DNA from 2 places in the Bilophila sp. T19-St14 genome. Region 2 is predicted to be linked to the other one. Evidence: predicted binding sites of a transcription regulator. Region 2 holds the regulator's gene; the other holds the start of a gene.

Region 1 (15,360 bases), 1.2 Mb from region 2:
GGAAGACAGCCGCCAGCCGGGTTGACCTTGTAGGTCTTGTAGAGCTGCATCATTTCCTTGTTGAGGGCTTCCTTGTCGTCCTTATGCTTTTCGCGGAGCTTCTTCATCATGGGCTGGAGCTTCTTCATCTGTTCCATAGATTTGAAGCTCTTCTGGGACAGGGGCCAGAAGACGACGCGGATACAGAAGGTGAGCATCAGGATGGCGATGCCCCAGTTCCCCACAAAGGAATGGAAGAAGGCCAGAATGGTCAGCAGGGGGCGGGCGATGATCGAGAACATGCCGAAGTTCACGGCCTGCGACAGATGATCGGGAGCCGTGGCCAGCATGGTGCGATCCTTGGGGCCGAACCACCAGTTCACGGCTACGGGCACTTCGCTGCCGTTGGAAGGCGTAAGCAGGTCGGGGCGTTCAAGGGCGAGGCGCCACACGTCGCCCTGCACGCGGCCCTTGAGGGTCAGGTTGTTGGGATCGGCGGGGGCGGTGACGTTCATGAAGTAGTTGCTCATGACGCCGGCCCAGTTGAAGACGCCCTGTTCGATGATGCCCTGTTCGGCGAGGGTGCTCGCGCTCGTTTCTTCCTTAAAGCTTTCGTTGGCGTCCCACGCGAGGCGGGTGGGGTCGTACTTGCCGTTGCTGAACGGGGTAGCGGCGACCGTGAAGCCGAGGCGGACGGTGCGGGGCGTCTGGTCGGCGGAACCCACCAGGACGTTTTCGCTCAACAGGTAGTTGTCGGCGTTGAAGGTAATGACGCGGGTCACGCGGATGCCGTCGACGATGCCGGTGAAGGTCAGGCTGCCCTGTTCCCCGGCCTTGAGGTTCAGGTCGGAACCTTGGAATGACCACTGCCCGGTGCTCCACGAGGGCTGGCCGTTGACGGTCAGGCCGAGGGGGGCGGTCTTGGAAGCTTCCGGCGAAATGAGGTTCACCTTGGGGGAATCGGCATTGATGGTTTCGTCGTAATGCTTCAGCGTAAAGGAGCGGAGGATGCCGCCGCCGGAGTAGATGACGGCGGAATAAAGCGGGGTTTCCACCTTGACGTCGGCACCGGCCGAAGGCGTGAACACAGGCAGGGAAGGCGCGGGCGCGGCAACAGGCTGCGCCGCCGGAGCTGGCGCGGCTTCCTGAGTGGCTACGGGGGGCTGCTGGGGCTGGATCCAGCCCATGTGTTCGGCCAGCGGGGTCCACGCCAAAAGAACGGCGATTGCCAGGGCGATGGCCAAGAAAGTACGTTTATCGTCCATGATGATCCAGTTGCTCCTGATGGCTGAAAGAGGAAGAATGTGGGGGAGGTACGGGATCATAGCCTCCCGAAGACCAGGGGTGACAACGAAGGATGCGCCGCAGGGCGAGCCAACTGCCCTTGAAAATGCCGTGGGTCAGCACAGCCTCTATGGCATAGGCTGAACAGGTGGGATGATAACGGCAGGAAGGTGGAAGCACGGGAGACAGCGTCCACTGGTAGAGACGGATGGGCAGGACCGCCAGACGGCGCAGAGAGAGGCGTTTCACGCCTTGACTCCGGGAGCCGTTTCCGGTTCGAGCCCGCCGGGTGCGGCGATTCCGTCGCGGGAGCTGTCGGGGCAGGCGTTCTGTTCGCGGCGCAACACGACATACCCGCCGATTTCCTTGATCAAGGGAAGGAATTCGCGGGTTGCGGCAGCGAGATCGAGCTGTTCAGGTTTGAGGTGGCGCTTTGGCACGATCACAAGATCCACAGCCGGAGGCAATAGGGCCTGATGCAGCCGGAAACATTCCCGGAGCACTCGTTTGACACGATTCCGCATGACTGCTGTTCCGATTTTCTTGGTGACGGCCATACCGACGCGCCACGGATCACCGGATGCACGAAAACGAACAAACACGACGAAGTGTTTGGAATAAAAACGACGGCCCTCATCATAACAAAGTGTGAAATCGGGCCGCCGGAGCAGTCGATGCCGACGAGGCCGGGTTAAACAGCTAATTGTTTACGCCCCTTGGCGCGGCGGCGACGGATGACGGCGCGACCGCTGGCGGTGCTCATGCGTTCACGGAAACCGTGAGTCCGCGCTCTCTTGATCTTGCTGGGCTGGTAAGTTCTTTTCATGGAAACTCTCCTTGGAAACGTAGATCAGTGACGTATACCTTCTCAGCTTCGGAGAGTCAAGCTCAGACAGAACGCGACGCCGAAACCTGTGAGGATCTTGCCGAATGGCTTGAACGATTTATTCCTTCAAGAGAGGAATTGCAACAGCGATATGAAAAAACGCGGCGGGAATCCGGGACCGGCCGTGTTGCCGCTCCCGCTTTTTGGGGGCATACTCCGCAAAAACGATGAGGTGTTTTCATGCAGCCACGTTTCCGTACCTTAAAGGCGACGATCCGCACTCAACTGCAAGGGCAGGGGTGGGGCGATTTTGCCAAGGAGCTGGACGAAGTCCCCGCCCGTGAGCTGGTGGGCCCTTTGTTTTCCTGTCTGCCCCTCGGCGGCGAAGCGACAGCCCGCGCGGCCTCGGCGCTGGGGAAAGCCGTTTCCCGCATGGCCGACGAACATATTGAGGAGGCCCGCAATGTTGTCCGGCGTCTGATGTGGCACATGAACGAGGAATCCGGCAACATCGGCTGGGGCATCCCCGAAGCCTTTGCCGAGATCCTCGCCCAGCACCGCCGCCTTGGGGACGAGTTTTACCCCATCCTCAATTCCTACATCATCAACACGGGCAAGGACGACAATTTCTGTGACAACAACGTATTGCGCCGTTCCTGCTTCCGTGCCGTAGAACATTTCGCGCTGGCCCGGCCCGATCTTGCGCCCAAAGCCAGAGGGCCGCTTCAGGCCGGTTTGCGCGACGAAGATCCCGTTTGCCGTGAAATCGCCAAGGAAGCGCTGGGCAAGATCGGCATGTTTTAGGGGATGGGTAGGTGAATGGAAATTGGAGGGGGGGAGGGGAACCTTTCTGGAGAAAGGTTCCCCTCCCCCCTCCAAACCTCCCCTCTCCCTTCCAAAGACTTTCGGCTTTATCGAATCCCTCTTGTAAGGGCGTTCGGATGAAAGACGGCTTTCCTTTGTAGGGGAAGCCGTTTTTTTATGGTTCTGCCATATAAGCGATAGATATTTCCTGAAGACTGGTTAGAGTAAGCGGTTTCTATTTTAGGCCCTGTCATAGTGTGTGATTGTTTAATTGCTGCAATATAATGAAAATACAGGCTTTTTCCCCGTTTTGCTGAGAGGCTCCATGATTGGGGATATTGCGGCGGAGAAGGTTTCATTTTGGTTGTTCTTTTGGCTGTGTTATAGAAAATGGCTGATGCTTTTTTCCTTGAAGCTCCAAAGGGATAACCGACAAAATGCCTTATCCGTGGCTCCCGCCAAGGGGAAAACTGGAAAAAGGCTGTATTTTCACCGTACTGTGGAGATGAAACAACCACATACTATAACAGAACCTTGTTTAATTGCTGCAAGATAGTGAAAATACAGGCTTTTTACCCGTTTTGCTGAGAGGCTTCATGATTGGGGATATTGCGGCGGAGAAGGTTGCATTTTGGTTATTTTTTGGGGCTGTGTTATAGAAAACGGTTGATGCTTTTTTCCTTGAAGCTCCGAAGGGATAACCGACAAAATGCCTTATCCGCGGCTCCCGCCAAGGGGAAAACCGGAGAAAAAGGCTGTATTTTCATCGCACTGTGGAGATGAAACAACCATAAACTATAACAGAGCCATTCTTTTTGAATTGGCGGTGTCATAGAAAACAGTTAATGCTGTATTTCCTTGAAATTCCAAATAAATAACCAATAAAATCCCCCAATCACAGAGTCCACCAGTGGAAATTTTTGAGAAAAAGCATATATTTCAGTATATTACTGAATCAAAACAACCAAATACCATGACACAGCCTTTGAATTTCAAGAAATGAAGCATCAACCGTTTTCTATGACATAGCCTTTAAATTTCAGATAGTTGAAATGCGGTTTTCATTGCAGAAGTAAACAGCTCTTTCAAGGGAGGCCCTTTTGCCAACCGGAAAACTGGGAGGAGGGATTCGATAAGGTTGAAAGTCTTTGGGGGAGAAGGGGAGGGGTTCGGGGAGGGGAAGAGGGGGCTTTCTTCAGAAAGTCCCCTCTTCCCCTCCCCGATTTTTCCTTCCGCCGCACAAAAGAGCAGCGCCCCGGAGGAGGAGACGGGGCGCTGCGGAGGAAGGAGGAGGATACAGTTTCTGTAAGGAGGAGGATGACTTTGCCATTGAACGAACAGACTCAGCTAGGCACCTGTGAAACGGTCAGGTGGAACCGGTCGTTCAAAGTTGTAGAAGGCTCTCGTATATATAAACGGCTATGCCGATTGTTGTTTCCCCTGACTGGATGGGAGTCAGGGTTTTTCGCCGCTGGAAAGGGAGACTGACCAACGGCAGGAGGGGGGCTTGTTATTCGTTTGCCGGGGCTTCCGCTCCGGGCTGTGGGCCGTCGGGCATGACGGTCATCCCTGTTGCGGGGCATCGGCGGGGCCGTTCAACCGGGCACCCCGGCCCCTTGCCTTGAAATACATTGATGCCGACTTCCTTAGCAATCCTGTCTGCCATCATGCCGCGTTCCTTGGCAAATTCATTGCGGAGCGCCACGAGTTCTTCCGTGGCCCTGCCGATGGCCTTCGGGTCAGGAGTGGGGCTGTTGCCGAGCGTGCGCAATTCAATGTACTTGGCCGCGAGCTTGTCCCGCAGCGGCGCGGTCTTGTCGGCGAAATCCTTCATGATGGCGTCGTACTGCGCTTTCTTTTCCTGTGTGAGCGCTTGGTAAACACAGTCTTGATACGACCTCTGCTGTCTCCAGTGGCCGTGGTGCCCGTCGTGGGGCGCTGCCAGCGCCTGTCCGGCAATCCCGCCCGCCGCGAGGAAAGCGGCAAGGGCTACGGCGACAGAGGCTTTATTGAGGTTCATTGAGGTTCTCCTAAAAGGTGTTTTGTTCGTCACTCTTGCCTAAGCTATAGCAATGCTCGTGCCAAATATTTTAAGTATTCGATTTTATATGTAATCATTAATATAACGCTTCTGGTAGGCTTCCCGTTGTCCTGAAAAGCTGTATAGAATTTGGACAGGGATATTTGACAGTGTATAAGAATCACACAGGGAAAAGCCCGGATGCGCGGAGGTGGCTAAAAAAGAGACAGCCACACTCCTTTCGGGAGCATGGCTGCCACGGGAACGGCGGGATGGAATCACTCCACGCTTTGCTCGTTGAGGGGTTGTGGGTTCAGATCTTCTATTTTGGTGCCGCGCACGCGGGTGCCCCAGCCGGGATTGAACCCGGCGAGCTTTTCCATTTGTGCGGAAATGCGCTGCAATTCCCGTATGGCCTCGGTACGCAGGCGGATGAGCTTGCGCCCGATGACGGCGAGGGCGTCAGGGGGGGTGTCGGACGCGAAAGAAAGGTTATGAAGTTCCGTAAGCGTTTGACGCAGTTGGATATGAATGACCGTAAGACAGGGTTCGGCCTCGCGCATGATGGCGAGTGCGGCCTGCTGCTGTTCGGGGGTGAGGTTTTGAGGCAGCGGCATGGCGAACAGGCGGCTGTCGAACCGGCTGCCGTCATGGGCCTGCTGCGGGGCGAGGGCCGGGCATTTGGAAGGCGCATCAGGAGAGAAGCCGGGGAAAGCCTCCGGCATCCGGGAAGGGGGCAGCCCTTTCGGAGCCTGCCGCGGCTGGCCTTCGTGAACCCCGGAAGAGGCGTCCTCAGCGAACGCCTTGTCGGGACAGCTCAAAACAGAGAGCGCAACCCCCAGTACAATCAGGTAAAACAGCGGCAGACAGAATCTGTTTTCTGTATATATCTGCATGAAGCCCCTTTCGCTTTTTGGGTGGCAATGAATGACAGGTATGGGTATGGCCAGGAAGCATCCTGAGCCAGAATCTGCACAGTATGACATGTACGTGAGCTTTGAAGGGCTCGTCAATAGCCGTAAAAATTGCAAAAAGCATACCACGCGTTAGGACGGCGGATCGCCGCAGGCCCGTCCCGTGCCGGGTGGTTGGAGCGTTTTTTGCTTCGTTCCGGCAGTGTTTTTTGCGCATTGCCTTAAAGGAATATCCGTATCCATGCAGACGACAGGACTTTTCTCCTCCTCCCCGCAGCAGGCCAAAGTCGGCGGCGGAAACTCGCTGATAGGGACGCTCGGCGCCGCACTGGTGCTCGTTTTCGGCGTCGTGCTCCTTACGGGGCTTTCGCTCGACCGCACGCAGACGGCTATGGTTCGTTTCCTTGCGGAAAAGGGCGTGGCGCTGGTCACGGCGCTGGAAAGCGGCGTCCGATCCGGGACCCGTTCGCGGACGGGCATCCGGTTGCAGTACCTTGTCGAAGAATTGGCGGATCGGCCCGACGTGCGCTTTATCGCGGTGACCATGCCGGATGGGACTATCCTCGCGCACAGCAACCCGGTGCGGGTGGGGGAAGTGCTGAATACCCGCGGCGGCAGGGAACTCGGCGCGGAGACAATCGCGGCGCTGCGCCCATCGGGAAACCCTTCATGGGCGATCATAGATATGGAAGGCTCACGGGCGTTCGTGGTCTTCAAGACATTCCACCCCAAGATAAAAGGCGGGGGGAGGCGGGATGAACCGGCGGCAGGGCCGCTGCCCTACGTCTTTCTCGGCCTTGACCTTGCCCCGCTCGAAGTGGCGCAGGCTCAGAACCGGGAGCGCGCCGTCCTGCTGGGGGCGGGGGTGCTGCTGGCGGGTATGCTGGCCTTGCTTGGCCTGCACGCCGTGGAGCGGGTTCGTTCGTCCCGGCGCGGGCAGCGGGTGGCTGAAGCGTTGGCTGAAGAGCTGGCCGTAACGCTTCCGGACGGGCTGGTCGTTTTCGACGCCAAGGGACGGATCACCCGGATGAACAAGGCGGCGCTGGCCCTGCTCGGCATGGAAGCCCCGGCGGAGGGCAAGGCGTTCTTGGGCCGGAAACCGGCGGACGTGCTCCCTTCGGCGCTGGCGGAACTGGCGGCGAAACTGTTGCGGGAACCTGTGCTGCCGGATACGGAAATCGTCCTGCGGCACGGAGAGGAGCAGCAATATCTTTCGGTACGCGGCGGGCACGTCAACGAAGGCTATGAAGGCCGCCTCGGTTCGCTCATGTTCCTGCGTGACCTTACGGAAGTCCGCCGCCTTGAGGCGGAAGTCCGCCGCAGGGAAAAGCTCGCCGCCGTGGGCAACCTTGCCGCGGGCGTCGCCCACGAGCTGCGCAACCCGCTCAGCTCCATCAAGGGATACGCGACGTATTTCGGGGGGCGGTTCCCTGAAGGCAGCGCGGATCGGGAAGCTGCACAGGTTATGGTCAAAGAGGTGGAACGCCTCAACCGGGCCATCGGCGATCTGATAGGGCTTTCGCGCCCCACGGACATCCGCCCGCGCATGACCGGGATGCGGCGTCTGGTTGAAGACACGCTCCGGCTCATCGGGCAGGACGCCGCCAACCACAAGGTTGGCATACGGTTCGACGCGCCCGATGTGCTGCCGGATGTGGCCATCGATCCCGACAGGATGCGTCAGGTGATCCTGAACCTGTGCCTGAACGGGCTTGAAGCCATGCCGGACGGCGGCGAACTGTCCCTGTCGCTGCATCCCGAACCCGATGCCCTGCGCCTCGAAATCCGGGATACCGGGATGGGCATCGCGCCGGAGGCGTTGCCGCATATTTTCGATCCCTATTTCACCACGAAGGGGCAGGGGACTGGGCTCGGCCTTGCCACGGTACACAAGATCATGGAGGCCCACGGCGGGAGCATTTCCGTCACTTCCGAGCCGGGGCAGGGCGCCGTATTCCGTCTGCTCCTGCCCTTGGGCGGTGAGGCCGGGAAGGTTCACGGGCATGAATGAGCGGACGCGGAAAACGTTGGGAAGAAAGGCGGGCACCGTGAGGATTCCCGCTTGTTTCCTCGTTTCCGCGGGACATTTGAGAAAGGTTCTGTCATCGGATTTGATTGTTTTATATCCGCAACATACTCAAAATACATTTTATCCGGTTTCCCGCCGGAAAGTTTCATGGCTGGGGGATTTTGCTGGTCGTCTGTTGGGGGGCACGAAAGAACAATGGCCCTGTCATGGTATGTGGTTGCTTCATCTCCAAAGTGCGGTGAAAATACAGCCTTTTTCTCCGGTTTTCCTTTTGGAGGAATACAGGGCTAAGGCGTTTTGCCGGTTAATCCTTTGGAACTTCAAGGAAAAAGCATCAACCATTTTCATGGCACAGCCTAAAATATTCATTACTTGCTGCGGCACAATCTTGGGAAAAGGGCTGACGATTGGGGCGGCATGACTATTATTGGATTGCAGGAACGGCTTCGGCTGTGCAGGGCATGGGGTACGCGTTCCGTCCGGGGGCAATCTCCGCTTATGGCGGGAAAGGGCCTTGTCACGCCTCCCTGCGTACTCCGATAGGGCCCGCCCCGCGTATGGGGAGCTTTTCAGAAGGATAAGACGAGCCTTCCCTGTTGTTGGGGTTCGCTCCGCGTATGGGGAAGTTTTCCGATGCATGGGTTACGTCATGCCTTCGCTTCGGGCCCGCCCTGCCCGTGTGGGGAGTTTTGAAAACAGTGCGTTCAGGTTCGGGCCGTTGTCGGATTGCCCCGCTCATGTGGGGATATGTTCGGTTGCCGGAGCCTGCGCACTGTGGGCATTGGGCTCTTCTCGCCTGTGTGAGGAAGTTGGGACTGAGCCCCACGGATCTGCCGCTGCATGGGGGCTCTCCCCGTCCGTGTGGGGAAGTTTCGTACAGTGGAACATCTTCGGAGTTTTCACGAGGGAGCACCTCACTCGTATGGGAAAGTTCGGGGAAAATGTCCCCGACGCCGTCCGCATCGGGGGGGCTCCCCCCCATGTGGGGAAGTTGGGCAGGACGAAGCGAGGCCAGTTTTCGGTCCGGGATGCTCTCCGCCCATGTGGGGGAGTATGCTATATAGAGCCTAACAAATTGGTGCTCTCCGCCCATGTGGGGAGGTTTTTGAACGGGTTTCCCTCCACGCCGGATGCGTTGGCTGTTCCGTTCGTGTGGGGATGTTTTGCCGTGGGAGCGGTGGAGCCGCCGTCAAGGGGATTATCCCGCCCACGGCGGGGAAGGATGGGGGAGACGGGTATCGTATCGCCGCCGGGAGGTATCCGGCGGGTACGGCATCGGCGGTGCCGGGGAGTCCGGGAAACCCCTTTTTCGGAAGGTCAGCCTGCCGGATTTATTGCCGCCGGAGGCGAGGAGGTATGAGATGGGCACGCCACCTACCATATTGATTGTGGACGACGACAGTTCCCACCGGGCGATGCTGCGGACGGTGCTCAGGGGGTGGGGATATGCCACGGATGAGGCCGACGACGGGGATACCGCCGTGGAAAAAGTCAAGGAACGGGCTTACGACGCCGTGCTTTCGGATGTGCGCATGGCCCGCATGGACGGCATTTCTGCCATCCGGGAAATTTTGCATCATAATCCCTCGATTCCGGTTCTGGTCATGACCGCATGGCAGTCCGTGGAAACCGCTGTGGCGGCGTTGCGGCTCGGTGCGTATGACTATCTGGAAAAGCCGCTGGATTTCGATCTGCTGCACCTCACGCTGGAACGGGCGCTCGATCATACCCGGCTGGCGGCTGAGAACCGGGAACTGAGGGAATATATCCGTGAAAACCCCTCCGGCCTTCTCGGACGCAGCCCGCGTATGCGCGAACTTATTGAGATGGTGAATACGGTCGCGCCCACCGAGGCGACCGTCCTGATTACCGGGGAGTCGGGGACGGGCAAGGAACGGGTCGCCCGCGCCATTCAGGAGGCCAGTGCCCGGAAAGGCAAGGCGTTCGTCACCGTCAACTGTGCGGCCCTCAATGAATCCCTGCTGGAGTCCGAACTGTTCGGGCACGAGAAGGGCGCGTTCACAGGGGCGGACAAGCGCCGGGAAGGGCGGTTCAGCCAGGCAGACGGCGGCACGCTGTTCCTTGATGAGATCGGTGAATTGCCCCTCCTGCTTCAGGCAAAGCTTCTGCGGGCCCTCCAGCAGGGGGAAGTCCAGCGCGTGGGCAGCGATACGCCCATCATCGTGGATGTGCGGGTCATTGCCGCGACCAACCGCAACCTGCGCGAGGAAGTCAGCGAAGGGCGTTTCCGTGAAGATCTTTACTATCGGCTCAACGTGATCGGCGTGGAAGTGCCCTCCCTGCGGGAACGCCGTGAGGACATCCCTGTGCTCGCCACGGCTTTTCTGGAGCGTTTTGCGCTGGCAAACCGCAAGGAGATCAAGGGGTTCACGCCGCAGGCGATGGATGCGCTGCTCAAGTATTCCTGGCCCGGCAACGTGCGCGAACTGGAGAACGCCGTGGAGCGGGCGGCTATCCTCTGCCTTGGGGAGTATATTTCCGAACGTGAGCTGCCTATGGCGGTATCCTCCGCGCTCAAGAACGGTGACGCCCCCGCGCTTGCCGAGCTGCAGGGGACGGCAGGCGTGGAGCCTGTCAGCATGACGCTGGATGAGATGGAACGCGCGGCCATCCTGAGGACGCTTCAGGATACGGGGGACAATAAGAGCGAGGCCGCCCGCCGGCTTGGGATCACGCGGGCGACGCTGCACAATAAATTACGGAGATATGACATGGAGTAGTTGACAAGAATAGTAATGGATACTATTAATAGGTCAACGCAACTCAATGTCATCAGCAAAGGTGGATTGGATATGAATACAGCGCACCTTTCCTCTACGAAAAATACATCTCCATTGGCGGCGTTTGCCGACCAGCAGATTGATTGGAACCTGACGCCTGAAATGGCGGTGACCCTCTATCTGGAGTGGGGCAATAACGACTGGCGTTCCGAGCATCCCCCGGTTCGTTCCAAGAGCGACGTAGCCACCTATTTTGTCGTGGATGCGTGGCAGGAGCCTTTAAGGGTACGGCTTGTGCGCCGCAATTCCGAATCGGCGGACGATCTGGTGACCGTTCCCCTGCCGGAGCCGTTGGCAAAAGCGTTCCGGGACGAGTACGGTTCCCTCAAGGGCGTCTTTGAGCCCATGCCGGTCATTAAGGACTGGCTCAAAAAGGAGCTTGGTCAGGCTTAATCCAGGAGGAGCGTGGGAACAGTGACGTTCGCCTAGCAGCTTGTCCGTGGGGCACCTCCCCTGGCCCCGGCGGTTTCCCAATCCTTCCGTTTTCCTCAATCAAGAAGGTATCCCGTTTTCAAATGCAGTATGTTCCGGTGCGCGGGTGGCGCATCGGCACGCCTCCGAAGCCCCCAAAGGCAGCAGTGCCCGCGGGGGTTTTGTTTTGGGAGGTGGTGTTGGGGAGAAGTGTTGTGGAGAAAAGCATTGGGGAAGGGAGGGAGGCCCCTTCTGGAGAAGGGGCCTCCCTCCCTTCCCCAAACCCCATCCCACCCACCCCGAAGACTTTTGACTGGTGGGGAGGCCGCGCGGCAGGAGTTCCGTTGGATATGGGGCGGGGAAAATGCCTCTGCTACGGAGTCCGCGCAGCGCGAGGCGTTCGGCTGGGTGCTGGGCAGGGGAAACAAAGGATCGCATGTCGTGCTAAAAAGGGCTGTGAGGGCTGATGCCCCTAGGTTGTGTCGTTAATTATATAATATATTGAAAATGTTTAATTATTTTGAGCTGCAAAAAAGATTGTTTTCAATAATTTTAAACAATTATATGTAAAACGACGACACGATCTAGTTACCCCTTTGGAGTTTTGAGAAATAAAACGCCAATCATTTCTTATGGCATAGCCTTTCGTAATCTGGTTTTGTGGACAACCTTTATGAAAAGGCCATCCACGGAAAAGCGAAACTTTTCGGCAGGCAAGGTACAAGGCAACTCTTGTATGAAGCTGGACATGCCGCAAGATTGCGGTAGCCGTCAGCGGATTTTGTCGCTTAGGGAGAGCCGCCGTGGTTTCGTTGGCTGGCCACAGCATCATCAACGGCAGTCTTCATCCGTACGCCGCTGAAGCGGCAACGGCTGAAACAATGCTGGCCTCGCAACGCCGCAGGACGGAAAACGCGGCTTTGCAGCAGGCTGATTCATGAGGGCGGTCAGGTTCCCCGCCGGAAACACTTTGACGGAAGGGAAGCCTTTCGTTCTTCTTCTTCTTCTTCTTCTTTTCCTTTTTTGTTGGCTGTCTCATAGAAAATGGTTGATACTTTTCTCTTTGAAGTTCCAAAAGGATAACCAACAAAATGTTTTAGCTATGGATTCCGTCAATGGAAAAACAGGATAAAAAGGTTATATTTTTCAGCATGTTGTGGAGATAAAACAACCACATACTATGACAGAGCCTTTTTGTTTAGGCTGTGCCATAGAAAGTGGTTGATGTTTTTCCTTGAAGTTTCAAAGGAATAACCAGCAAAGCGCCTTGGATTCCGCCAAAGGGAAAGCTGGAGAAAAAGGCTGTATTTTCAGCGCACTGTGGAGATGAAACAACCACATTATGATAAAACCTTTGTTTATAGCCTTCCATAGCGTCCCTTTCTCAAACAAGGGGAAAAGCTGCGAAGAGGGATTCGATAAGGCCGAAAGTCTTTGGGGGATGGGGGTGGGGTTCGGGGAGGGGGAAGGGGGCTTTCTTCAGAAAGGCCCCTTCCCCCTCCCCGATTCTCTTCCCCCCTCACATTCTCAGTGGTTGCCGAGCGGAAGGATAGCAGGGTATGTTCCGGGAACGTCGAACATACTCTAGCCGAACGGAACGCCGCTGTATGAATGCTCTCCGACTTGTTTCCCTGTTTCTTTGCCTGAGCCTTTCCCTGCCTTGCATCGCTTTTGCCGATGCCGCTCCCGTATCCGGGCAGAAAACGGATGCGCCCGCGAGCGCGCCGAAACCTGCGCCCGATCCGACGCAGGATGTCTGGAATACGCTGCTCCAAAACCGGGTGGAGGAACTTGGGGCCATTGACGCGGAAACCGTGGCCTTGACCAAACGCCTGCCGGACGCTTCCCGTAACCTGAATGAGGCGCTCAACAGCATTGAGGAAGAGTACCAGCGGCTTATGACGCTTTCCCGCGTGAGCAGGGGGTTGCCGCTGGAGTTGTCCGTCGTCCAGCAGCGGCTGGCACGGCTGAACGAGAAGCTCTCGGATGTGCTGGAACCGCTGGAAGGCACGCTGAACACGCTGAAAGGCAGGCTCAGTGAAATTTCCCTTCTGGAGCAGGATTCCACCCCATCGAAGGATGAAACGGATATTTCCCCGGAGCTGCGGGCTTTTTTGAGCGATCTTGCGCAGACGCAGGGGCGGCTGAATACGGTTCAGATCCGCATCAGCCGCGTACTCGCGCCCGCCCGCAAACTTCAGGAAAACATCACATCCCTGACCGGGCGGGTTGCCAAGTCCATTCCCGGACTGTGGCAGGATTATTATCTCCAGCGTTCGGGCAAGATTTACGATGTGGATTCATGGCTTAATATCCAGAAAAGCATCAATGCGCTGCAGGAAACTTTCTCCGTCCGCATGAACGCGGAACTGCCGTGGACCCTCGCCGGGTGGCTTGGCGTCATACTGCGCGCGATCGTGTTTATCCTGCCCCTGCACGGCCTTATTTTCATATCGCGCCGCATGTCGAGGACATGGCCCGAATCCCTGCGCACGGGATGGGCCAAGATGTGCGGGCACAGCTTCATCTGGCTGTCCTTTGGCTTCACGTTCCATTTTGCGGCATGGTCTCCGAGCGGCTCGTACCATGTCCTGTCCATCATCGGCACGCTGCTCCTGAGCCTTGGGCAGATGGCGCTTGCATGGGACTTATACACATTCCAGCGGAACGATCTTCAGTTGCGCTCACCGTTGTGGCCGTTGTTCACCCCCTTGCTCGGCGGGCTTCTCCTCCTGTTTTTCAATTTACCCGGCCCGATCCTTGGCGGCATCTGGCTGCTGATGTCGCTTGCCACGCTCTGGCGCGACTACAAGCGCCCCTTGCCGGATATCCCGTTCCCGCTGGTCATCAATCTTTTGAAAGGGCAGTCCTTTATCCTCTGGATTGCCGTGCTCATGACCCTGATTGGATGGGGGAGGCTGTCGATTCTGGTATGCGTGGCGTATGCGGCTGTGGCCGTGTGCGTACAGCAGGCCGTTGGCTTTATGCGGCTCATGAACGTCATTGCCGAGCACATGCCGCAGGAAGGGGTGAAGGCTTTGTTCAGCGGGTTCCTGCTGGCTTTGGCGCTTCCCGCCATGCTCGTGCTGGCGACGGCGGCAACGGGGCTCTGGATTTTGGCCTACCCCGGCGGCGAGTTTCTGCTGACGCACCTGGCGAACATGGACGTGAGCGTGGGCAAGACTTCATTCAGCATGCTTCAGGTGCTGTTCATCGTCAGCGCGTTCTACGTGACCCGCTCTTTCATTTCGGTGGGGAGGTCGTTCATTGCGGATCTGCCCGCGCACTCCATGCGCCTTGACCGCAGCCTTGTGGGGCCGATTCAGGCCGGGTTCACGTATCTCCTGTGGGGCTTGTTCGGTTTATATACCCTGAGCGCGCTTGGGTTCAGCCTGACCAGCATCGCGGTGGTCGCCGGCGGCTTGTCCGTAGGCATCGGCTTTGGCCTCCAGAACATCATCAACAACTTCGTCAGCGGGCTTCTGGTCATCTTCGGGCAGACCCTGCGCGAAGGCGACGTCATTGACGTGGGCGGCGTCACCGGCATCGTCCGGCGCATCAATATCCGTTCCACGCAGGTGGAGACGTTCGACAATGCCGTCATCTTCGTGCCTAATGCGGAGTTCCTGTCCGGCAAGCTCACCAACTGGACGCGCAACGGGCGTATGGTTCGGCAGGAGGTCGCTGTGGGCGTGGCCTACGGGTCGGATATCCAGCTCGTCGAGGAACTGCTCAAGCAGGTGGCGAAGGAGCACCAGAAGGTTCTGGCCTATCCGGAACCGGTGGTTCTGTTTAACGATTTCGCGGCCAGTTCGCTGGATTTCCGGCTGCGCTTCTGGGTGGGGGACATTCTGCACGGCAGCGGCATAGCCTCGGACATCCGAAAAGCCATTGACGCCAAGTTCGCTGAGGCCAACATTGAAATCTCTTTCCCGCAAATGGATGTCCACCTGCGCGAGAACGAAACCGTGCCCGTGGAACTGCGCAGCCCCCGCAAGGCGAAAGAGCCGACACTACAGCAAGAGGACAAGAACGATGCTCCAGAACAAAACGGATAATCCATTGGATGGGCTTCACCTTGAAACGTATGTCCGGGCCGATGCGGACGGCGTGGCGTCATGCGCCGCCGGGTTGCTGGCCGCCCGCTGTGCGGAGGCCGTATCCCGGCGCGGCGTCTTCACGCTGGCCCTGTCGGGAGGCTCCACGCCGTTGGCGTTGTTCCGGCTGCTGCGCACGGAGGCGTGGGCGGAGCGGATCGACTGGGCGCACACCCGCGTTTTCTGGGTGGATGA
Region 2 (15,360 bases):
GAAGCCGGGCGGGGCGATTATCGTGGTGGACAAGGAAGAATCCCCCGGCGGTTATCCGGCAACGGTGCTGTCCCGGCTGACGTGGGATTGCAAGCTCAGGCAGGGCGCGGAGCCGGGGGCGGTGATGCGGAAAGAGCTTTCACTGTCCGGCGTGCAGCGGCCTCTTTACCGTGGGGAGTTGGGGCCCGACGCCGTGGAGGTGTTCCGGTTCGGAGATTTTGCGGGATGGTTGATTGAGGGATAGAAAAAGCCCTCTCGGTAGTTCCGGGAGGGCTTTTTAGGCACATATTTTGACACATATTTGTGGTCTATTTCGCCACATTTTGACACATTATGCTGAGTGTAAGTTTAATTATTTAAATATATTAAACTATTGTCTAGTCCCTACGACGGGGATAAGGCCGTCGAAACAGTTATCCGCGAAGCCCGTGAACACGGTTTTCAGGGGATAAAGCTGCATCCCCTTTTCAATGCTTTTACGGCGAATGACGCCGTGGTGCATCCCCTGATGGAAGTCGCGCAACAGATGGATTTGCCTGTATTCATCCATTCGGGGCATCCACCTTTTTCCCTTCCCCACAGCATTATCCAGCTTGCGGAGGATTTTCCGAAAGTACGGATCGCGATGGTACACATGGGACATGGAAACGGCATCTATATACAGGCCGCCATTGATCTTTCCAAGAAACACGACAATGTGTACCTCGAAACATCGGGGATGCCCATGCACACCAAAATCCGCGAGGCCTACAATACTGTCGGCAGCGAACGGGTTTTCTGGGGGAGCGATGCGCCGTTCCATCATTACCGGGTGGAAATGCTGCGGACGGAGGTCTGCGGATTGCCGGAGAACGCCCTTGAGAAGATCTTTTATTGCAATATCAAGCAGTTCTTAGGATTCTAGTTCAGATCCACAAAAAAAGAAGGCTGTGTCATAGAAAACGGTTGATGCTTTATTTCCTTGAAATTTCAAAGAAATAACCAATAAAATCCCCCAATCACAGAGCCCACCAGCAGAAAGATTGAAGGAAAAGCATATATTTTTCAATATATTGCTGAAACAAGACAACCATGTACTATGACAGAGCCAAAAAGAAAAGCCCCGTATGACGGGGCTTTCTGTCATCTGGAGGAGAAGATGAGCAGGAGCGCCAATGCGGTGAAGATGCATGCGGTGATCCGGTTGAGGATGATTTGCCCCCGGATGGAGGCGTTGAACCACTCGGCAAGCCTGCCGCCAAGGAACGAAACGCCTCCGAAGACGATTAGTGTAGCGAGCTGAAAGAGGAGGCCAAGAGTGATGAGCTGAAACGGGACATTTCCAAGTTCCGGTTTGGCGAATTGCGGAAGGAAGGCGAGGAAGAAAAGCGTAACCTTGGGGTTGGTAATGTTCATGATCACACCCCGCCGATACAAGGCCCAGTAGCCGGGAAAGGTGCTTTGTTCAAGCCATGCCCTAGATGCGCCGCTGCGGAAGGAAAGCCATGCCAGATACAGCAGGTAGGCCGCCCCTGCACATTTCAAGACAGTAAAGGCCATCTCGGATGTCTGGAACAGTGCCGCAACGCCGAGGGCTACGGCTGCCGTATGCCCGAAAAGCCCGGTCATCAGCCCTAACGTGGTCATGATGCCGGCCCGAAAGCCATACAGGGCGGACTGGGTTAAAACGAAAATATTATCGGGGCCGGGGGCTAATCCCATTACTATGGCAGCAACAAAAAACGCTCCGAGGGTTTCAAGAGGCAGCATGTTCATATTCCCTATGGCATTGATGTGTATGACAGGCTGTATCTCTAATGCCTCGAAGCGGAAAAAGCAAACCTCAGAAGTGAGCGGATCAGCCAAGCTCCATATGCCGATGCTCCACGGAAACAGCATAGTCTTGCCGTTTGAGGGCCCGCATAAGGGCTTCTGTCATCGCCACGGAGCGGTGTTTCCCTCCCGTACATCCTAAGGCTACCGTAATACGGTAACGTCCTTCAGCATCATAAAGGGGCAAAAGAAAAGATAAAAAATCAATAAGCCGTTTTTTAAATTCTTTACCTGAAGGTTCACTGAAAACATATTCGGCAATGGCGCTCTCTTTTCCCGTCTGCGGGCGCAACGCTTCGACGAAGTAGGGATTGGGGAGAAAACGCAGATCAAAGACAAGATCCGCTTCGCGGGGAACGCCGTATTTGAACCCGAAGGAAATCAGATTGACCTTGATGGTGTGAAGGCGTTCTTGGGTGCTGTTCCATTTGCGTTGAATGCTCCGCCGCAAGTCGTGGATGGAAAAGGAAGAGGTATCGATGACATTATCGGCGATTTCCCGAACGGAAGCAAGGCGTTCCATTTCTTCGCGCACGGCCTGTTCCAAGCCGACGCCTTCCCGTTCAAGCGGATGGGGACGGCGAGTTGTGGCGTAGCGCCGCATAATAACGGCTGGATCTGCTTCCAGATAAAGGATCTTCGTGCGGAACCCCATACCGGACAGCCGATGCAGCGCCTGATCGAGTTCAGCCATAAACTCGCTGCGCCGCTGATCGAAACCAAGAGCTATGCCATGAGAAGGCTCAACTGAGGAACTCTGTAGAAGGCGCACCATCTCCGGCATGAGCTCTGGCGGCACCCCGTCCGCCGTGAACAGGCGCATGTCCTCAAAGACATGAAGTACAGTACTTTTGCCCGCACCGGAGAGCCCGGTGATGATAAAGATCGGCTTATCAGCATTCGCTTTGGGGCCTTCGGGAGTAGGGTTCATCGACTTTGTCGCGACATGGTTAGGAAGGAGAGGCTGATCCGTCATGAGTGCTTCCGTAGTAACAGGAAGCCCGCCCGGTGATACTCTCCGGGCGGGCTTGTTGAAATTACTTTATCGTATCGGCACAAGCCCTAGAAAATAGGATCTATCAATCCAAGGTTACCGTTCTTACGCCGATAGATGACATTGATGCGATCATTTTCCGAATTTAGGAAAGTGAGGAATTCAAAGTCATTTGCATCAAGCTGCATGGCCGCTTCGTCGGGACTCATGGGCTTGGGAGAAAAATGGTCGCGCCCCGTAATCGTGCGTTCACCATCCTCTTCCGTTACTTCAAACGTATACACGTCAATATCATTGGCGCGCCCCTTCCGATGGATTTCCTTGTTCCGGGAAACAAACTTCTTGACCTGAGCTTCCAGCTTATCAAGAACGAGGTCGATGGAGGCGTACATATCTTCCGAGGCTTCGCTGGCGGCAATATTGATGCCGTCACCGGTAAGCTGAACTTCAACGCGCTGGCGGAACTTGTCGACCGCCATATTTACCTGCGCATCAAGAGCGGGGTTCTTGCCGAAGAACCTTCCCAACTTCTCCATACGGCGACGGGCATACTTACGCAAATGTTCAGACGGCTCGAAATTCTTGAAAGTAAAGGAAATGTGCATGAAGCCTCCTTTGGCTGCTAACCAGTCCGCACAACGAATACCAAGATATCCGCAACGGACATTGCTTTGTCAGGCATGATTCCTTTACAACAACCTTTTTGAGGTCCTGTCAAGGCCTCTCAAGCGGCCTCGAACGGCTAAAAATGGGCCTTCCTTCTGGATGATGACGGAATATCCATTGCCATCCGGTACTTGGCTACCGTTCTCCGGGCTATATTCACCTTTAAGTGTTCCTTGAGAATTTCACCGATGCGTTCATCCGAGAGGGGATTTTTAGGATCTTCTTCACTGATGCACTTTTTGATGAGCGCCTTGACGCTCTCCGAACCCACTTGGCTTCCGTCATCCAATTCCAGCGCGCTGTTGAAGAAGAACTTGAGTTCGTACACGCCAAAGGGGGTTGCCACATACTTATTGGTCGTGATGCGGCTGACCGTGGATTCGTGCATGTTGATATCGTCGGCGATGTCTTTCAGGATAAGCGGCTTGAACTTGCTGATCCCTTCCTCAAAAAAGCCGCGCTGATGTTTTACAATACTTTCGACAACTTTGTACAATGTCCGCTGCCGTTGGTGCAGGCTTTTGATAAGCCACGCCGCGGAACGGATTTTTTCGTTGAAGTATTCTTTTTCCTTGCTGGACGCGTTTTCCGATGCATTATCATACACGGGGCTCAAGTGCAGATTCGGCAGTCCGTCCTCATTGAGGACAATGAGGAATTCCCCGTCCACCTTGTATACAAAGACATCAGGGCTGACATAAGTGGACACGCCTTCACCAAAACTCGCTCCGGGCATGGGATCAAGGGACTGGATGATATCCAGATATTCCTTGAGTTCATCCATATCCAGCCGGAACTTGCGGAGCAGGGGCTTGTATCTGTGGGCCTCCAGATCCTCAAGGTGATCGCGCACGAGATCGACAAGGACCTGATCCCTATCATATCCTAAAGCCTTTATCTGGATGAGGAGGCATTCTTGAGGCGTTCGGGCGGCGACACCCACCGGATCAAATAACTGGATGGCCTTAAGAACCGTTTCCACCTCTTCGACTGTAGGCCATGCCTTGTCTTTCGTTTCGTCGGTTGAAGCCTCGCCAGCAAAATCCGCCCGTGCCATCTCCGCCATTTCTTCAAGGGATGCTTGAAGGTAGCCGGAAGAAGAAAGATTTCCGATAATGATTTCACCGAGTTCTTTCTGATCGTCAGTAAGGGAGGAAAGGCGGAGCTGCCACATAAGGTGGCTTTCAAGCGTGGGACTGGAGGCATATCTGGCTTCCAGAGAACTCATTTCTTCGGGGAGCTCATAGTCTCTGGGCTGGACTTGCTGCGGGGTACTTGCGAATTCTCCGAGATAGTCTTCCCAGTCTTCGGAGCGGGCCACTTCCCGATCGTATGTAGGCTCATCGCGTGGGGATTCGGGGCGGACTTCTGCGGGGGGCTCGTTGGAGGGCTCATCCTGTATTTCTTCGAGAAACGGGTTTTCCAGCAACTCCCGCTGAACCGTTTCCACAAGCTCCAAGCGGGATAGCTGCAATAGGCGGATAGCCTGCTGCAATTGTGGTGTCATCACCAGCTGTTGTGAAAGCTTAAGCTGCTGTCTGAGTTCCAATGCCATGCAAATATCCCGTTGTCATAAGAGTCTGTCCAACCCGCAGGAACACCTTAAAAGAGGAGGGGAACCGACGGTACCCGTCAGGCCAAGAGCAACCGAGCATCTTTATGCCTCACATGCAGGGATTATGCCACATGCTCAGGGATGTTGCAAGAACAGGGATGCTTTTTTCTTCTGTTCTTTTCTTGTAGGTGGTTATTTGATAAAAAAGAAATGAGAAAAAAACTGGTTATTGTATTTTCCCCAGAAAAAAAGATCGGTACCGGAGTACACGATCTTTTTTTATCATTACAAAGAATGGCGAGCTACGGAGCCTCAGAGCGAGAACCCTTCTCCAAGATAGACGCTCCGAGCCTGTTCATTATTGACAATGGTTTCCGGTGTCCCGGAAAGAACGACCTGCCCTTGCACCATGAGATAGGCCCGGTCGCAAATCGTCAGAGTTTCACGGACGTTGTGGTCAGAGATGAGAACTCCGATCCCGCGATCGCGCAAGGCGCGTACCAAACCTTGAATATCGCCCACCGCAAGGGGGTCAATCCCGGCAAACGGCTCGTCGAGCAGGACGAATTTCGGTTCCCGAATAAGCGCACGGGCGATTTCCAAGCGTCGGCGTTCCCCACCGGACAGGTGCATAGCGTGGGATTTTTCCAGCCGGGTGAGGCCGAAATCTTCAAGCAAGATATCCGCCCTTTCTTTCTGCTCCTTGCGGGAAAGGCCCGTATGCTCCAGAATAATCTGAAGGTTTTGACGCACCGTAAGTTTTCTGAAGACGGAACTTTCCTGCGGGAGGTAGGAAATGCCCACACGTGCGCGCTCATGGAGCGGCCAAGTGCCAATATCCTGATCTTCAAGGAGAACCCGACCTGAAGACGGCTTGATGATCCCGGTCAGCATATAGAACGAAGTAGTTTTACCCGCCCCATTCGGGCCGAGCAGACCAACAATTTCCCCTTGGTTCACTTCGGGGGAAACGCCGCGCACGACCTCGCGTTGGCCGTACCATTTACGTAAATCAACTCCAGACAGTCGGGCCATCAGCGGTTCCCCCGAATCGGGCTGGAGCTTTTAGAGCCGGAAAAGACCGCTTCGACGCGCTTCTTGGAGCCGCCCATGACTTCACTACGGTTTTCTTCCGTAAAATATTTGATGGTCTCCCCAGTAACCGTATTTTCCCCGTCGGTCAGACGGGGATCGCCTTCCATGAGAAGGACGCCGTCGTCCATCGTATAGGTCGCTTTCGCGCAAGTGCCGTTGCGGTTTTCGCTTTTCATGCGCACATTCCGTTCGGCGACGATACGATCTACATCACCGGCGGCCATTCCGGCAGGCATACCGCCTTTTTCGTTTTCTTTCTTCTGTGCGTCCCCTTTGGGCGGCTTCAAATAAACCGTGATCCTGCTGGCCCATATTTCAATATCCGGTCGGACTACATGGACGTTTTTGTCAAAGATGACGAGCTGTTTTTCAGCAATATAGGTCAGCTGATCGGAGGTGATCCGTGTTTCAACATTTTTGGCGGGCTTTGGCGGCGTCACCGGCGCTGCCCACAGCGGGGCAGAGCAGAGCAGGCTTAAACTCAGTGTGGTTATACCTAAAAATTTTTTTTTCATAATGTTTTCCTAGCCGTAACCCATTGAAGCTATAGCGGCTTATTTCTTTGCAGGTTGAGGTAATTCTTGCTGGGGATTGGCCTGCGTTTCATGCGGAGAAGGTACGGCATTGACGTTTGTGGCATCGGGGCGGGGCTTGAGTACGACCAGTACGCCTTCCGAACCATGTACTTCATTGGCAGCAAGATCCCAAGCAAGAAGGGTGGCCGTCCCGGATGCCGTGGGACTTTCAAACACAGCACCTTCTGGAAAGGTCATAAGGCGCTTATTGGCATCGTAGTTCATGCGCGAACTGGTGATGACTTCATCATAACGAGTGATGACGACATCATCCCAAAGCGTGAGGAATCGCTGGTTGTCGGTGATTTTTCCAAACTGGGCCTGCACATCAAGAACATCATCGTCAGGGTTGCTTGCGGAACCTTCACCGAGCGCATAACGGACGACGGGCTTGTCCACATCGATCGTATCGCCGTTTTGGGACATATGGGCCCAGCTCGCTTTGAGACGCCACAGTTCCAATCCTTTATTTCCTTGGAAGAGGTTGATCCCCTTAATGGCTAGTCCAGCCACTTCCTCAAGCGGGTTGCCGGGTTGTGTGGCGTTGTCTTGCAGTTTCGCCCCGTCAAGAGACTTGATGCCGCCCTTGTTGGCGACATCAAGCAGCCTGCCGATCAGCGTTGTTTCCCCGCCACGCTTCGCGACATACCAACCTCCAGCGAGAAGTGCCGCCAGAGCGGCAATAAGCAGGATTCGTGACCGTTTCATTCCAGACGCATCCAATGCTCAAGCAGAGCGTCACGTTTCCCTTGGCAAGTCAACAACAAATCGACAAATTCCCGGACGGCGCCGCATCCGCCTTCTTTTTGGGTTACGAATTTCGCCAGTTTTTTGACGTCCGGCATGGCATTCGCAACGGCGGCGGGCAGCCCCACACGAGACATCGGTGCAAGATCGACCCAATCATCCCCAAGGTAGGCGATTTCGTGCCACTCAAGGGACATCCGTTTACGCATCCCGTCAAGGATAGTACATTTGTTGTCGGATCCGCCGTGATACTCGGTCACGCCAAGGACTTCAAGCCGTCTCACGACGCAGGGCACATCCATGCCGGAAAGGACGGCGACTTCAATCCCCGCTGTTTTGGCCAGCCGGATGCCGATCCCGTCAAGGACATGGAACCTCTTCATGGCCAGCCCGTGAGCGTCATAGTAAAGGCCGCCGTCCGTCATGACACCGTCCACATCCAAGACAAGAAGACGGATGCGTTTGGCGAGGCTTTCAAGCGATTCGTGCCGTGGAGTGGGGGATTGGCCGGATCTTCCGGTCCCATCGGAATAAAGGGTATTACAAGTCATAAGGAATGTTCCATATGGCTGAAAGTTGCTTCAAGAGCGCCGGAAGCTTGGCCACGGGCCAACTGTTGGGGCCGTCGCACAGGGCTTTGTCGGGATCCGGGTGGCATTCCATAAAAATACCGTCTGCCCCAGCCCCCGCAGCGGCACGGGCCAGTGTGGGCACGTGATGCCGTTCACCACCGGAGCAGCTGCCTTGCCCGCCGGGGAGCTGAACGGAATGTGTCGCGTCAAAGATTACCGGGACGCCCAGCGCACGCATGATGGGTATGGAACGAAAATCGACCACGAGGTTATTGTATCCGAAAGAGGAGCCTCGCTCCGTCAGAAGGACACGGTCATTGCCAGCCCCGACCACTTTATCGCGCACGGGGCCCATATCCCACGGGGCTACAAACTGGCCTTTTTTGACGTTGACGACGCGGCCCGTCCGTGCCGCCGCCAAGAGCAGATCCGTCTGGCGGCACAAAAAAGCGGGGATCTGAAGGATATCCGCCACCTCACCGACAGGCCCGGCCTGTTCGGGCAGATGGATGTCCGTCACGACGGGCAGCCCCGTTTCCTCCTTGATCCGAGCCAGCCATTCCATGCCTTTAGCCAAGCCCGGGCCACGGAAGCCTTTCCCAGACGTTCTGTTGGCCTTATCCCACGAACTCTTGAAGACGGCAAACAATCCGGCTTCCCTGCTGGCTTCGGCTACGGCGTGCGCCGTGTCCAGCGCCAATTCAAAGCTTTCCAGAGCGCAGGGGCCCGCAAAAATAAAGTGCTCCTTCCGAAGCTGGCTATAGAGCTCGTCCGATGTCATCATGGGCATTCCTTAACGGTAAAAGGAGTTCTCGCTAGGAGACGGCCTTGCGGTCATTCCGGTTTTATCACCGGAATGACCGCAAAGGAATAAGCATTATGGGAGGGAAGTCTACTTCTTACGAGCCATGCAAGACGCACGGATGAAGTCCTTGAACAGCGGGTGGGGCTTCATCGGGCGGGACTGAAATTCAGGATGGAACTGACAGCCCAAGAACCACGGGTGATTGGGGATTTCAACGATTTCCACCAGCGTACCGTCGGGAGACTGGCCGCTGAAAACCATGCCCATATCCGCAAGACGTTCGCGATAGGCATTATTGAATTCGTAACGATGGCGATGACGTTCGTTGATATTGGCCGTTTTGTAAGCCTCAAAAGCATGGGTCCCTTCCGAAACGGTGCAGGGATACGCGCCGAGGCGCATGGTTCCGCCCTTGTCGCTTTCTGCATCGCGGCGTTCCACGGCCTTTTTGCGGAAATCGTACCATTCGGTCATCAGGTAGATGAGCTTATCCTTGGCAAATGGATTGAATTCTTCGGAGTTGGCTTCTTCGATGCCGACGACGTGGCGGGCGAATTCGATGACCGCACACTGCATGCCGAGGCAGATTCCGAAGAAGGGGACATTGTTTTCGCGAGCGTAGCGGATAGATTCGATTTTTCCCTCGACGCCGCGATACCCAAAGCCACCGGGAACAAGGATGCCGTCAGCGCCCTTAAAGGTTTCGGCGACGTTTTCAGCCGTTACCTCCTCGGAGTTCACATAACGGAGATCCACAGCGACCCTGTTGGCGATGCCGCCATGCACCAAAGCCTCGTGAAGGCTCTTGTAGGCTTCCTTCAGTTCGACATACTTGCCGACGATGGCAATGGTGACCCGGCCCTGCGGATTCTTGACGTTGTGGACCAATTCTTCCCACGGCTCAAGCTTGGCGTTGCGGGCGGGTAGGCGCAGCATAATGGCGACCTTCTGATCCAAGCCTTCTTCATAAAGCTTTAAGGGCAATTCGTAGATGTTGCTCACATCCACGGCGGAGAATACGGCGTCTTTGTCCACATTGCAGAACAGGGCGATTTTGGCGCGGAGGTCGGCGGGGACGGGCTCTTCGCAGCGGCAGAGGATGATGTCAGGCTGGATGCCGATGGAACGGAGTTCCTTGACGCTGTGCTGCGTGGGTTTGGTCTTGTGTTCCCCGGCGGAACGGAGGTAGGGCACGAGCGTCAGGTGGATGTAGAGGCAGTTGTCGCGGCCCAGTTCGGAGCGGAGCTGACGGATGGCTTCAAGGAAGGGGAGGCCTTCGATGTCGCCCACCGTGCCGCCGATTTCAATGATGGCGACGTCGGGAGCGGGATTTTCGGGTTCATCCTTGGCGAGGCTGAGGATGGCGTTTTTGATTTCATCGGTAATGTGGGGGATCACCTGCACCGTGCCGCCGAGGTAGTCGCCGTGGCGTTCCTTGGTGATGACCTTATAATAGATGGAACCCGAAGTCGTGTTGTTTTTTTGGGAGAGCGCCGTATTGAGATAGCGTTCGTAGTGCCCCAAATCGAGGTCCGTTTCCGCCCCGTCATCCGTAACGTATACTTCACCATGCTGATAGGGATTCATGGTTCCGGGGTCCACATTGATATAGGGATCAAGTTTTTGGATGGTCACGGTCAGTCCACGCGTTTTCAACAGTGCGCCGATGGAAGCCGCCGAAAGCCCTTTGCCGAGAGAGGAAAGGACGCCACCAGTGATGAAGATAAACTTGGTCTTCATGAAAAACCTCGAGTTTATGATTTTCCCGCCGTGAAGGAGGGGATGCAGTGTACGAAAGTCGCTCTGAAACAGGATACATCAGAAAAGGAGAGAACGCGAACACAAAAAGCCCGCCTGAGCGGGTCGATACGCGGCTGGTTCTGTAACGGAAACAAGGCGTTGACTTAGGCACCCGCCTGTTCCAAAAACATAATTCCTCTGCTTTTCAGCAGGCCATTCAGATGCACGCAAACAATATCTGCCAACTATAGCCTGTTTTCAGAAAAAAAACAGCCATTGACTGAAAAGAAACACCCGCATAAAGTAAATCCCCCATTCCAGACTGGCTCCTGTTTTTGTTTCATCAAAGGACGCAGCTGGAGCATGCAGGCGCGTTATCGCTTTTTCGTTAAGTAAGATTTTAATTTTTATGCAGGAAAAGGGTGGACAATGAGTCAGGTCAACACGCTGGTCATTACCGGATACGGCACCAATTCGCATCAGGAAACAGCGCATGCCGCACGTCTGGCTGGTGCGGACAGGGCTGATGTGGTGCATTTTTCCGACATTGTGGCTGCGAAGGTCCGCCTGAGCGAGTATCAATTCCTTATTTTCCCCGGCGGATTCCTTGATGGAGACGATCTCGGTGCGGCACAGGCCGCGGCACAGCGCTGGCTGCATCTTTCCGATGCGGAAGGTCAGCCCATGTTGGACAGCTTGAACCGGTTCGTCGATGCGGGAGGTCTTGTGTTGGGGATCTGTAACGGATTCCAGTTGCTCGTCAAGCTCGGTATCCTCCCCGCCTTGGACGGGAAGCGTTTTGAGCGGCAGGTTTCCCTCAGCCATAATGACTCCGCCCGCTATGAGGACAGATGGGTTCAGCTCAAACCTAACCCTGACAGCCCTTGTATTTTTACCAAAGGATTGGCTGTCCACGGGGTGCTGCCGATGCCTGTCCGTCATGGCGAAGGCAAGTTGGTGGCCCGCGATGCCGCGACCTTGCAGCGGTTGCAGGACGAAAATCTGATTGCGTTGCAATACACGCACCCGGAAACTGGTGAGGTCACGCAAGAGTATCCTTGGAATCCGAACGGTTCCCCGTTGGGCATTGCCGGCCTGACGGATCCGACCGGGCATATCCTCGGACTGATGCCGCACCCTGAAGCATTCCATCACGCTACGAATCATCCCGGTTGGGCGCGCGGGGAAGTCGCGGTGCCCGGAACCGCACTTTTTGCAAACGCTGTCCGGTACCTGCGTGAGAATCCCGTCAACCACAGCTAGAAATCTACTGTTCGGCAAGATAGAGGAATTGGAAGCATGAAACAGTCGGAACTCATTGCGCTCATTGAACGGACGGCACCGCTCGCGATCGCCGCGCCTTGGGATAAATCGGGTGTTCAGATCGCTTCCGCACGGCAGGACATCAATCGCCTCGCCGTGTGCCTTGATCCGACGCCGGAATCTATCCGCATCGCACTGTCCGAAGGGGCTGAAATGATTTTGGCCCATCATCCGCTGACGCTGGAGGGACGGTTCACGGATCAGCTGGACAGCTACCATGAAGTCCTTTCGCTGGTGTTTCGGGCCGATGTGCTGTTGTACTCGGCGCATACGTCCCTTGATGCGAATCCTTTGGGACCTGTCTCGTGGCTGGCAGACGAACTGGGGCTTTGCCGTATTCCTTCCTCTGATACCAAGGATGGTGAGGCGGCACATGGAATGCCATTGCCGCTGACTGTGCTGGAACAGACGGGGACAATGGAGCGGGGCGGCAGTTCGTACGCCTGTGGCTTCGGTGTCGTCGGTGATTGTGCGGTTGACATCACCCCGGAAGAGCTGAAAAAAATGTTGGCCTTATGGCTGGTGGGGAGTTGTCCCCGCTTGGCTGGAACCTTGCCTGAGCGCATCCGCCGCATTGCCATCTGCCCCGGATCGGGAAGTTCGCTTGCGCCTGAGGCCGCTGCCTGTGGCGCGGATCTGCTCATTACCGGTGACTTGAAGTATCACGCTGCGCTCGATCTTCCCCTTCCAGTGCTGGATGTGGGGCATTTCAGTCTTGAAGAAGAGATGATGCGGCGTTTTGCCCTGCAATTGAAAGAGAATGTGTCTGATGTCGCCGTGCAGTTCGTGCCCGCGCAGGATCCTCTTGCGCCGTTTTCCCCCACAGACTGAGGCGTAATCCGTTATCAGATTTCAGGAGAAGAGTTGTGAGCCTTTATCTCGAACAAATCCGCCAACTCGTGGCCCTTCAGCGCGTGGACGATGCCATCCATTCTGTGGAGATGGAACTCGAACAGGCCCCGAAGGAATTGGAAGAGCTTAAAAAACGTTTTGCTGCTGCAAATACGCAGCGCGAGCGGGTACTGGAAAAGCTTGCGCACTTGAAGGAACAGGAAAAGCGTATTGCCGGCGAACTCGATGACGACAGCACCCGCATCAAAAAGAGTAAGAACAAGATGATGCAGGTATCCAACTCCCGGGAATATCAGGCCATGGCTCGGGAGATGGACAATATGGAAAAGGTGAACCGTTCCCGTGAAGAGGAACGTGCCGCCTTGTTGGAAGAAAAACTGCATCAGGACAACGCACTGCAGGAAGTTGACGCTATATGGGCCGACCTCAAGGCCGAATTGGAAGCTAAGCAGATCAGCCTTGAAACGAGGCAGGATGAGGCGTGTAAGCGCTTGGATGAGCTGGCCCAGGTGCGTTCCGAAACAGGTTCCGCTGTGCCGCGTCCTGTCCTTGATCGCTATGAGTTCATCCGCCGCCGTCTGTCCCATCCCGTGATTGTGCCCGTGACCGCCGGAGTTTGTTCCGGTTGCCGGATCATGATCCCCCCCCAGACGTTCATTGAACTGCAGGGCGGCCATAAGATCATCAACTGCCCCAACTGTCAGCGTCTGATTTACTGGGTGGAGCACTTCAACGAAGAGACCAATCAGACGGCTGATGAAATGGCGCACGACGCTGAATAGTATTTAAGTTTGGCTCTGTTATAGTATGTGGTTGTTTCATCTCCACAGTGCGGTGAAAGTACAGCTTTTTTCTCTGGTTTTCCCCTTGGCGGGATCTATGGATAAGGCATTTTGTCGGTTATCCCTTTGGAGCTTTAAGTAAAAAAAGCATCAACCATTTTCTATAACATAGCCTTAAGTTTTCGGGAGCCGGATGGATTGTCGCCGCGTCCATTGCGTTTCGGCGTGACGGACGGAGAGGAAAGTCCGGGCTTCACAGGGCAGGACGCTGGGTAACGCCCAGGGGGAGCGATCCTCGGAGAGCGCCACAGAAAGCAAACCGCCGCCTTCGGGCGGTAAGGGTGAAACGGTGGGGTAAGAGCCCACCAGTCGGCACGGTGACGTGACGAGCTCGGCAAGCCCCGTCCGAAGCAAGACCAAATAGGGAAGCGGATTGGCCCGATCAACGCTTCCGGGTAGGTTGCTTGAGGGTACAGGTAACTGTGCTCCTAGAGGAATGACAATCGCCATACCATCCGCAAGGATGGGGGTGGTACAGAACCCGGCTTATAGTCCGACTCCCGATTTGAAGCTCCGGTGACGGTTTTTGCATATGCAGACTTCACCGGGGCTTTTTTCGCATCCAGCATATAAACGAGGTTAGTCATGGCGTGGGCACTTCTTCTTGCAGCAGGGCAGGGGAATCGGTTGGCTTCGGCTACGGGCGGGCTTGCCAAGCAGTTTTTGGACTGGAAAGGCGCCCCGTTGTATTGGGAATCGGCACTTGTCTTCTCACGATGTGCGCGTGTAGAGGGGCTTGTTTTTGTGTTCCCGGAAGCGTGCATTGATGAAGAACACGAACGTGTTACGGGCCTGATGAGGGATGCTTCCCTAGGGCTTCCTTGGAAAGTTGTGGCTGGCGGGGCGTTACGCCAAGATTCCGTCCGAAACGGTTTGTCCGTTTTGCCGGATGATTGCGAGGAAGTTCTGATCCACGACGCGGCAAGGCCGTTTGTTTCGCCAGCCTTGGTCAATCGGATATTGGACGGGCTGCACGGCGAAACTCCGGGGGAGCGTATCGCGGCATGTATCCCCGGCGTTCCCGTGGTGGATACTATTAAAGTAATGGATGAAGATAGAAAGGTTGTTGCCACGCCCGATCGGAAACATTTGAGAGCGGTTCAGACCCCGCAAGGTTTTTCCCTTGCTTTTCTACGGGCTGCCCATCAGCGTGCGGAGCAGGAAGGCTGGGTTGTCACTGACGACGCCAGCTTGCTCGAATTGTGCGGACACGCTGTGCATGTTGCGGAGGGAGAAGTGGGGAACAAAAAGATCACGACACCTGAGGATTTGGAAATGTTGCGTATGGCAGGAGAGCGTATCCCGTGTGTCGGGTATGGATATGATGTCCATAAGTATGCCGGTGGCAGTGAGACGAAACAACCTGCCCGGCCCATGCGGTTGGGGGGGGTGCCCATTGCCGGTTCGCCAGACGTGCTGGCCCATTCTGATGGGGATGTTTTGCTGCATGCGCTGATGGATGCCTTGCTCGGCTGCATCGGAGCGGGGGATATCGGAACCTTCTTTCCTGATTCCGATCCTGCATTCGACAATGCCAATTCGGCTGTCTTGCTGGACACTGTTCTGGAGCATGTCCATAAGGCCAATGTACAGATTACCCATGTGGATCTGACTGTCATTGCCCAGGTTCCTAAAGTTAGTCCGTATAGGGAGGCTATCCGGCGGAATATAGCGCGGTTGCTCGGATTGGACATGGGAGCGGTGAATGTGAAGGCGACGACGGAGGAGGGGCTTGGTTTTACAGGGGAACGGCTGGGAATAAAGGCCGTCGCCGTCGTTATG

What was found. The regulator sigma-54, encoded in region 2, starts transcription at its own class of promoters, with help from an activator protein. The targets are predictions, from matches to a motif close to CTGGCACGGNNNNTGCTT.
Region 1: AC6I1V_RS07295 (Spy/CpxP family protein refolding chaperone) is a predicted target of sigma-54. The motif match lies at 4,961-4,978, and genes of this name have one in related genera.

The regions. Positions count from the first base shown of each region.
Region 1 is NZ_BAAGFT010000001.1:1,681,080-1,696,439, reverse strand. It holds gene yidC (membrane protein insertase YidC) at 1-1,244, opposite strand, end outside; gene yidD (membrane protein insertion efficiency factor YidD) at 1,234-1,512, opposite strand; gene rnpA (ribonuclease P protein component) at 1,509-1,967, opposite strand; gene rpmH (50S ribosomal protein L34) at 1,955-2,089, opposite strand; gene AC6I1V_RS07300 (DVU0298 family protein) at 2,330-2,893, shown strand; gene AC6I1V_RS07295 (Spy/CpxP family protein refolding chaperone) at 4,404-4,913, opposite strand; gene AC6I1V_RS07290 (hypothetical protein) at 5,192-5,809, opposite strand; gene AC6I1V_RS07285 (ATP-binding protein) at 6,069-7,838, shown strand; gene AC6I1V_RS07280 (hypothetical protein) at 7,831-8,277, shown strand; gene AC6I1V_RS07275 (sigma-54-dependent transcriptional regulator) at 9,218-10,597, shown strand; gene AC6I1V_RS07270 (DVU0772 family protein) at 10,670-11,050, shown strand; gene AC6I1V_RS07265 (hypothetical protein) at 11,872-12,009, shown strand; gene AC6I1V_RS07260 (hypothetical protein) at 12,267-12,440, opposite strand; gene AC6I1V_RS07255 (mechanosensitive ion channel family protein) at 12,676-15,126, shown strand; gene pgl (6-phosphogluconolactonase) at 15,104-15,360, shown strand, end outside.
Region 2 is NZ_BAAGFT010000001.1:475,205-490,564, forward strand. It holds gene AC6I1V_RS02160 (class I SAM-dependent methyltransferase) at 1-244, shown strand, start outside; gene AC6I1V_RS02165 (amidohydrolase family protein) at 374-904, shown strand; gene AC6I1V_RS02170 (LysE family translocator) at 1,123-1,749, opposite strand; gene rapZ (RNase adapter RapZ) at 1,838-2,743, opposite strand; gene hpf (ribosome hibernation-promoting factor, HPF/YfiA family) at 2,875-3,411, opposite strand; gene rpoN (RNA polymerase factor sigma-54) at 3,549-5,027, opposite strand; gene lptB (LPS export ABC transporter ATP-binding protein) at 5,340-6,062, opposite strand; gene AC6I1V_RS02195 (LptA/OstA family protein) at 6,062-6,637, opposite strand; gene lptC (LPS export ABC transporter periplasmic protein LptC) at 6,677-7,405, opposite strand; gene AC6I1V_RS02205 (KdsC family phosphatase) at 7,402-7,995, opposite strand; gene kdsA (3-deoxy-8-phosphooctulonate synthase) at 7,985-8,806, opposite strand; gene pyrG (CTP synthase) at 8,909-10,561, opposite strand; gene AC6I1V_RS02220 (phosphoribosylformylglycinamidine synthase subunit PurQ) at 10,991-11,824, shown strand; gene AC6I1V_RS02225 (Nif3-like dinuclear metal center hexameric protein) at 11,861-12,715, shown strand; gene AC6I1V_RS02230 (zinc ribbon domain-containing protein) at 12,751-13,518, shown strand; RNA gene rnpB (RNase P RNA component class A) at 13,704-14,083, shown strand; gene ispD (2-C-methyl-D-erythritol 4-phosphate cytidylyltransferase) at 14,164-15,360, shown strand, end outside.